One region of the Psychrobacillus sp. FSL K6-1267 genome, then DNA from elsewhere that is predicted to be linked to it. Evidence: a T-box and tRNA genes for the amino acid it is inferred to sense, from the RefSeq annotation. Region 1 holds a T-box; the other regions hold tRNA genes.
The links. A T-box is a leader RNA that pairs with one kind of tRNA and senses whether it is charged. The one in region 1 lies ahead of MHB55_RS12815 (valine--tRNA ligase), so its partner is inferred to be a tRNA-Val.

Region 1 (2,251 bases):
ATGCATCACTAGTATTCTTTCTAAATCATGGCGGTTACCAATTTCAAAATCATTCGGGTCATGAGCTGGAGTAATTTTAACTGCACCACTACCAAACTCCATATCCACGTAATCATCTGCTACGATTGGAATTTCACGGCCAACGATTGGTAATTTTACTTTTTTACCGATTAAATGCTTGTAGCGGTCATCCTCAGGGTGTACCGCAACAGCCGTATCCCCTAGCATTGTTTCTGGTCGAGTTGTTGCAACATCGATCGAACCAGTACCATCTGCAAGTGGGTAATGCATATGATAGAATGCACCCTGTATATCCTTATGAATTACTTCAATATCCGAAAGTGCTGTTTTAGTAGCTGGATCCCAGTTAATGATGTATTCGCCACGGTAAATCAAGCCTTTGTTATATAGATTAACGAATACTTCTTTTACTGCGTTAGAAAGGCCTTCATCTAATGTAAAACGTTCACGTGAGTAGTCTAAGCCTAAGCCTAGCTTTGCCCATTGCTGACGAATATGCCCTGCGTATTCATCTTTCCATTTCCATGTTTCTTCAACGAATTTTTCTCGGCCAAGGTCATATCTAGTAATATTATCAGCGCGAAGTTTTTCTTCCACCTTTGCTTGAGTAGCAATTCCTGCATGGTCCATTCCTGGTAACCATAGGGCATCATAGCCTTGCATACGCTTCATACGAATGATAATATCTTGAAGCGTAGTATCCCAGGCGTGACCTAAATGTAGCTTCCCAGTTACGTTCGGTGGTGGAATCACAATTGTATATGGTTCCTTTTCACTCTCTGGATGCGCTTCAAAAAATTTGCCTTTTAACCACCACTCGTAGCGACCTTTTTCAATTGACTGCGGATCATACTTGGTAGACATCCTTGTCTCGTTTGTCATATCGTTTCCTCCTAAAAAAGAATATAAAAAAACTCCTATCATCACTAAAGGACGAAGGAGTTTGTTCGCGGTACCACCTTTATTCGCAGATGCAATAAAACACATCACGCTCTCAATTAGATAACGGCTTCAAACCGGCAATTGCTACTGTTAGTTCACAAAAGCTGCTCTTGGGCTACCTTCAAATGGTGGCTAACGGAAACATTTCAGCAAATTGTTTCCTTTCTTTAGATAACCGTGTCATTTTACTCTTCCCATTCATAGCATCCATATATAGTTGTTTTTATTGTATAGGATATTATTATATGCCGTCAAGCATAGTCTTGTGAAAGGAGGAAAACACTATGAAAAGAGGATACAACCCATATCTTCTGCCAGATTGGCTACGAAGAACTCGTTTTTACGTAAAAGGCATCATTATACCAATCGGTTGCTTTCAACTTGTTCGTGTATTGATCGTTCCTACTACATGGGATTTTATCTTGCTAGTCTTTTTGGCATTTCTCGGATTTCTATTGTTTAAGGACATTATTTGATGGAAAGGAAAGCTTAGTATATCCGTCCTCTAAATCTAATATAAATTGCAGTTCTGACTCACCTTCTACTGAGCTTTCCGTTTCATTATGTTTTATAGCAACTTTAGGCAGATCCTGTTGATCATCCTCATTTGTAGATTGTTGCTCAGCACTCACTACTCTTTGTGTTGGCTTTAACGGCTCTACTGTTACTTCTTCTAGTTCTTCACTTTCTAATTGAACTTGCATTGTATCTTCACTTGACTCTTCATCCTGGGTAAAATTAAATGGTAAAACCTCTACCACTTCTGTTTGTTCTTCTTCCTCTTCTATTAGATCTGTCATTACCACTTCTGTTTTCAGTGGTCTTGACGTTTCGTATTCACAATTCACAAACCAGACAATTTCAATTCCATCCGATTCTGCTTTACAATTTATATTTTCTACACTAATACTTGGAGACGTATCCTGTTGTATTCTCTCCTTACTGATTTCTACGCTCATCGGAACAGCATATTCAAAATATCCCAGCTCTCCTTGTAAATCTAAATCCTCAATTTCTGTAAATTCGCTTGTTGCATGGTGTTCAACTTCTCCTTCTTCAAACTCCACATGACATGTAATATGATAAATACCGTTTATATGCACCATTTCGTCTATTTCCTCTTGAAAATATTGCGGAGTCACCTTAATTGTCTTAACTTCCTTTGGTACACCAAAACTTTGCGGAAAACAAAACTGTTCCTTTACTTCCCAACTTTTCACTTCCATTTTTCATCCTCCTTCGTATAGGACAAATTATGTTTCAACGTAAGAAAATATGAAAAATACCT
Region 2 (2,251 bases), 2.4 Mb from region 1:
AGAAGCAAGCTTCTTCATCATTCGCTCGACTTGCATGTATTAGGCACGCCGCCAGCGTTCGTCCTGAGCCAGGATCAAACTCTCCATAATAGAGAACTTAAAAAGCTCATTTTGTTTTGCTGGCATCATCATTAAATGATGTCAAAAATTGTTTTGCGTCAATACAACCGAAGTTGTTTGATGCTATATGTCTTAACGTTTTGCATGTTCAGTTTTCAATGTTCATGGTGGAGCCTAGCGGGATCGAACCGCTGACCTCCTGCGTGCAAGGCAGGCGCTCTCCCAGCTGAGCTAAGGCCCCAATATTATAAATAACTGGTCGGGAAGACAGGATTCGAACCTGCGACCCCTTGGTCCCAAACCAAGTGCTCTACCAAGCTGAGCTACTTCCCGTATATATGGCGCGCCCGGCAGGAGTCGAACCCACAACCTTCTGATCCGTAGTCAGACGCTCTATCCAATTGAGCTACGGGCGCTAATGTTTCATAAAAGTGGTGCCGAGGACCGGAATCGAACCGGTACGGTAGTCACCTACCGCAGGATTTTAAGTCCTGTGCGTCTGCCAGTTCCGCCACCCCGGCACTTTGATGAATCTTTGGAGCGGAAGACGAGGTTCGAACTCGCGACCCCCACCTTGGCAAGGTGGTGTTCTACCACTGAACTACTTCCGCTCGGTTATTAAATTAAATGGTGCGGGTGAAGGGAGTCGAACCCCCACGCCTTGCGGCGCTAGATCCTAAGTCTAGTGCGTCTGCCAGTTCCGCCACACCCGCATATTTATTTCACAAAAAGTGAATGAGCCATGTAGGATTCGAACCTACGACCCTCTGATTAAAAGTCAGATGCTCTACCAACTGAGCTAATGGCTCGAAAAATGGTGCCGGAGAAAGGACTTGAACCCTCAACCTACTGATTACAAGTCAGTTGCTCTACCAGTTGAGCTACTCCGGCAGGAGTAAAGTTATGGTGGAGGATGACGGGCTCGAACCGCCGACCCTCTGCTTGTAAGGCAGATGCTCTCCCAGCTGAGCTAATCCTCCTGGGTAATATTAATTTCTTATTGCAAGCCCAGCGATGTCCTACTCTTGCAGGGGGAGACCCCCAACTACCATCGGCGCTGAAGAGCTTAACTTCCGTGTTCGGTATGGGAACGGGTGTGACCTCTTCGCCATCATCACTAGACTTGAATAATTTAATTGAAAGACAAGTTCTATTATAACAAGTTTGTAGAGTTTTACAAGCCTTATTATCAAAAAAATATTATTCTTTCAAAACTGAATAAACTGACATCATTAATAGAAACAAACAATTTGGTTAAGTCCTCGATCGATTAGTATTCGTCAGCTGCACGTGTCGCCACGCTTCCACCCCGAACCTATCTACCTCATCGTCTTTGAGGGATCTTACTTACTTGCGTAATGGGAAATCTCATCTTGAGGGGGGCTTCGTGCTTAGATGCTTTCAGCACTTATCCCGTCCACACATAGCTACCCAGCGATGCCCTTGGCAGAACAACTGGTACACCAGCGGTGTGTCCATCCCGGTCCTCTCGTACTAAGGACAGCTCCTCTCAAATTTCCTACGCCCACGACGGATAGGGACCGAACTGTCTCACGACGTTCTGAACCCAGCTCGCGTACCGCTTTAATGGGCGAACAGCCCAACCCTTGGGACCGACTACAGCCCCAGGATGCGATGAGCCGACATCGAGGTGCCAAACCTCCCCGTCGATGTGGACTCTTGGGGGAGATAAGCCTGTTATCCCCGGGGTAGCTTTTATCCGTTGAGCGATGGCCCTTCCATGCGGAACCACCGGATCACTAAGCCCGTCTTTCGACCCTGCTCGACTTGTAGGTCTCGCAGTCAAGCTCCCTTCTGCCTTTACACTCTTCGAATGATTTCCAACCATTCTGAGGGAACCTTTGGGCGCCTCCGTTACACTTTAGGAGGCGACCGCCCCAGTCAAACTGCCCGCCTGACACTGTCTCCTACCCGGGTTACGGGTATGGGTTAGAATTTCAATACAACCAGGGTAGTATCCCACCGACGCCTCCTCCGAAGCTGGCGCTCCGGGCTCTAAGGCTCCTACCTATCCTGTACAAGTTGCACCAAAATTCAATATCAAGCTACAGTAAAGCTCCACGGGGTCTTTCCGTCCTGTCGCGGGTAACCTGCATCTTCACAGGTACTATAATTTCACCGAGTCTCTCGTTGAGACAGTGCCCAGATCGTTACGCCTTTCGTGCGGGTC
Region 3 (2,251 bases), 1.5 Mb from region 1:
CCACAATGGAGTATACCACTGTATTTCTAACTGTTCCATCAGACCTGATGCGTTCATTTCTTAACACACCTTCTCTGATACCCCCAATCCTTTCAATTGCTTGTTGAGATGGCAAATTTAGCTCATCAGTTTTAAACTGTACGCGGATCATACCAAGATCTTCAAAGCAATAATTGAGCAGCAAAAGTTTACATGTCGTGTTCACATGTGTACGTTGATATTGTTTTCCATAGAAAGTAGAACCGATTTCACAAGCATGATTAACTCGATCTATGTTATAAATGCGAGTAGTACCCATTATTTTTTTGGTAGTAGTGTGTTCTACTACATAAGCAATAGCATTTTTTTGGTCATTCATCTGCTCAATACCAGCTTGTAGCCATTGCCTTAACTGCTGCTCATCCTCTATCTTATTTAGCATATATTTAAATACGCTAGGCTCGTATAGCTCCCATAGCATAGATATATCCGATTCGGTTAATAACCTTAACGTAACGTCTTTATGAGTTAATTTTTCCACCGATTACACACCCTTTGTTCTTTTTTCTAATCATAACGCTTTTAGAGTATGATGAATATATTTTTTGAATCAAAAAAACTCTTCCCATATTAAATGGAAAGAGTTTTATAGATGGAGCCTAGCGGGATCGAACCGCTGACCTCCTGCGTGCAAGGCAGGCGCTCTCCCAGCTGAGCTAAGGCCCCACAATTTATGCTGAGTTGTAATGGCTGGGGTACCTGGATTCGAACCAGGGCATGACGGAATCAAAATCCGTTGCCTTACCGCTTGGCTATACCCCAATAACTGGTGGAGGGGGACGGATTCGAACCGCCGAACCCTAAGGAGCGGATTTACAGTCCGCCGCGTTTAGCCACTTCGCTACCCCTCCAGGCTAATCATAAAACATAAATGGTGGAGGATGACGGGCTCGAACCGCCGACCCTCTGCTTGTAAGGCAGATGCTCTCCCAGCTGAGCTAATCCTCCGTTGCTGTGTCCTAATTAAAAACCGGACAATAAATATTTTAGCATAAAGCTATCTTCAAAACAAGCACTTTTTTATGTATGTTTTCCCTGCTTTTAGTAATGAGAAAAGCTTCCAACCGGATTTGAACCGGTGACCTCTTCCTTACCATGGAAGCACTCTACCTACTGAGCTATGGAAGCATAAAAATGGCTCCGAAGGTAGGACTCGAACCTACGACCGATCGGTTAACAGCCGATTGCTCTACCACTGAGCTACTTCGGAACGTTCTTATCATTTAAAGTACAAATATAATTATAACAAGTATACTTTAAATTTCAAGCTTAATTTAGATATTTTCCCAATGAAATATTTAAAATGTAATATTATAGAATTTAAGGAGTTAAAGTAAAATATTTAGTTTAAATATGTGTCCTTTTTCTATATTTGGAATTATTTCATTGGAATTGCTTCACCATGTTATATTGGCCTTTAAATATTTAATTATACAGGGAAAGTTAGTTTAATTGATCCTTCTGAAATGGATAGTGTGTTTCCTGATGGCTTCGGACTGGTCTTTTACTTATAAGATAACCGAGGAGTTTTTTGAGAGGGATTGTCATGACTTACGTCACGACAATCCCTCTCTTTTTCGGTCATCCTATTGCATCGACAGTCCTGCGCCAACCTACAACACTCGAAACGTTTTTAATGCAGCTTTTGATAATAAGGGAATTGTTGTCCTTCCTACGAGTAGAGCGGCTACCGAAGATACAATTTCGGGAGCCATCCTATTTCTTTATAAGTGGAGAACTTTTTATCTTTTTATTAACAAGGCTATGTTAAAGAGAAAGGTTGATTTAAAATTCACAAAAAGTGAGCTAGGAAGTGTATCTTCAAGCTCATGCATTTACTGTCCATTTTACTAAAGTGATTATAAGTTAAAATAGGAAATAATGACTTCACCAAAGGGTTGAAATCAAGCGAATTATTACTCTTGGTATAAACATTATGATGTTCCAGACCACTTCAAATATTATAGAACCACCAATCTCACCTAAAATTTCTTTAAAAAACCCATCCTGCTTTTCTTTTTTTTTCTTTGCCATCCAACATCTCCGAATCCTCTAATTTATACCTTCGGTAACGAAACTGCCGCGTTAGTGTAACGTGAACACCTTCATAATTTTTTTCTATTTTAGCAAAAATATTCAGTATTGATTAAATTAATTTTAATATATGTTGGGCAACCTTCACCATACCATTTTTCGATAAATTAACTTTTTT

Region 2: it encodes a tRNA-Val, which carries the amino acid that the T-box ahead of MHB55_RS12815 (valine--tRNA ligase) is inferred to sense. The anticodon was not compared.
Region 3: it encodes a tRNA-Val, which carries the amino acid that the T-box ahead of MHB55_RS12815 (valine--tRNA ligase) is inferred to sense. The anticodon was not compared.

Annotation. Positions count from the first base shown of each region.
Region 1 is NZ_JBBOOR010000001.1:2,509,443-2,511,693, forward strand. Features, by position in the region: gene MHB55_RS12815 (valine--tRNA ligase) at 1-903, opposite strand, end outside; T-box leader at 948-1,174, opposite strand; gene MHB55_RS12820 (hypothetical protein) at 1,248-1,439, shown strand; gene MHB55_RS12825 (hypothetical protein) at 1,416-2,189, opposite strand.
Region 2 is NZ_JBBOOR010000001.1:96,073-98,323, reverse strand. Features, by position in the region: rRNA gene MHB55_RS00525 (16S ribosomal RNA) at 1-90, opposite strand, end outside; tRNA gene MHB55_RS00520 (tRNA-Ala) at 226-301, opposite strand; tRNA gene MHB55_RS00515 (tRNA-Pro) at 317-393, opposite strand; tRNA gene MHB55_RS00510 (tRNA-Arg) at 400-476, opposite strand; tRNA gene MHB55_RS00505 (tRNA-Leu) at 493-581, opposite strand; tRNA gene MHB55_RS00500 (tRNA-Gly) at 597-671, opposite strand; tRNA gene MHB55_RS00495 (tRNA-Leu) at 689-773, opposite strand; tRNA gene MHB55_RS00490 (tRNA-Lys) at 797-869, opposite strand; tRNA gene MHB55_RS00485 (tRNA-Thr) at 876-951, opposite strand; tRNA gene MHB55_RS00480 (tRNA-Val) at 965-1,040, opposite strand; rRNA gene rrf (5S ribosomal RNA) at 1,067-1,182, opposite strand; rRNA gene MHB55_RS00470 (23S ribosomal RNA) at 1,311-2,251, opposite strand, start outside.
Region 3 is NZ_JBBOOR010000001.1:3,961,127-3,963,377, forward strand. Features, by position in the region: gene MHB55_RS20295 (GNAT family N-acetyltransferase) at 1-520, opposite strand, end outside; tRNA gene MHB55_RS20300 (tRNA-Ala) at 633-705, opposite strand; tRNA gene MHB55_RS20305 (tRNA-Gln) at 727-801, opposite strand; tRNA gene MHB55_RS20310 (tRNA-Tyr) at 807-890, opposite strand; tRNA gene MHB55_RS20315 (tRNA-Val) at 912-987, opposite strand; tRNA gene MHB55_RS20320 (tRNA-Thr) at 1,095-1,167, opposite strand; tRNA gene MHB55_RS20325 (tRNA-Asn) at 1,175-1,249, opposite strand; gene MHB55_RS20330 (hypothetical protein) at 1,927-2,073, opposite strand.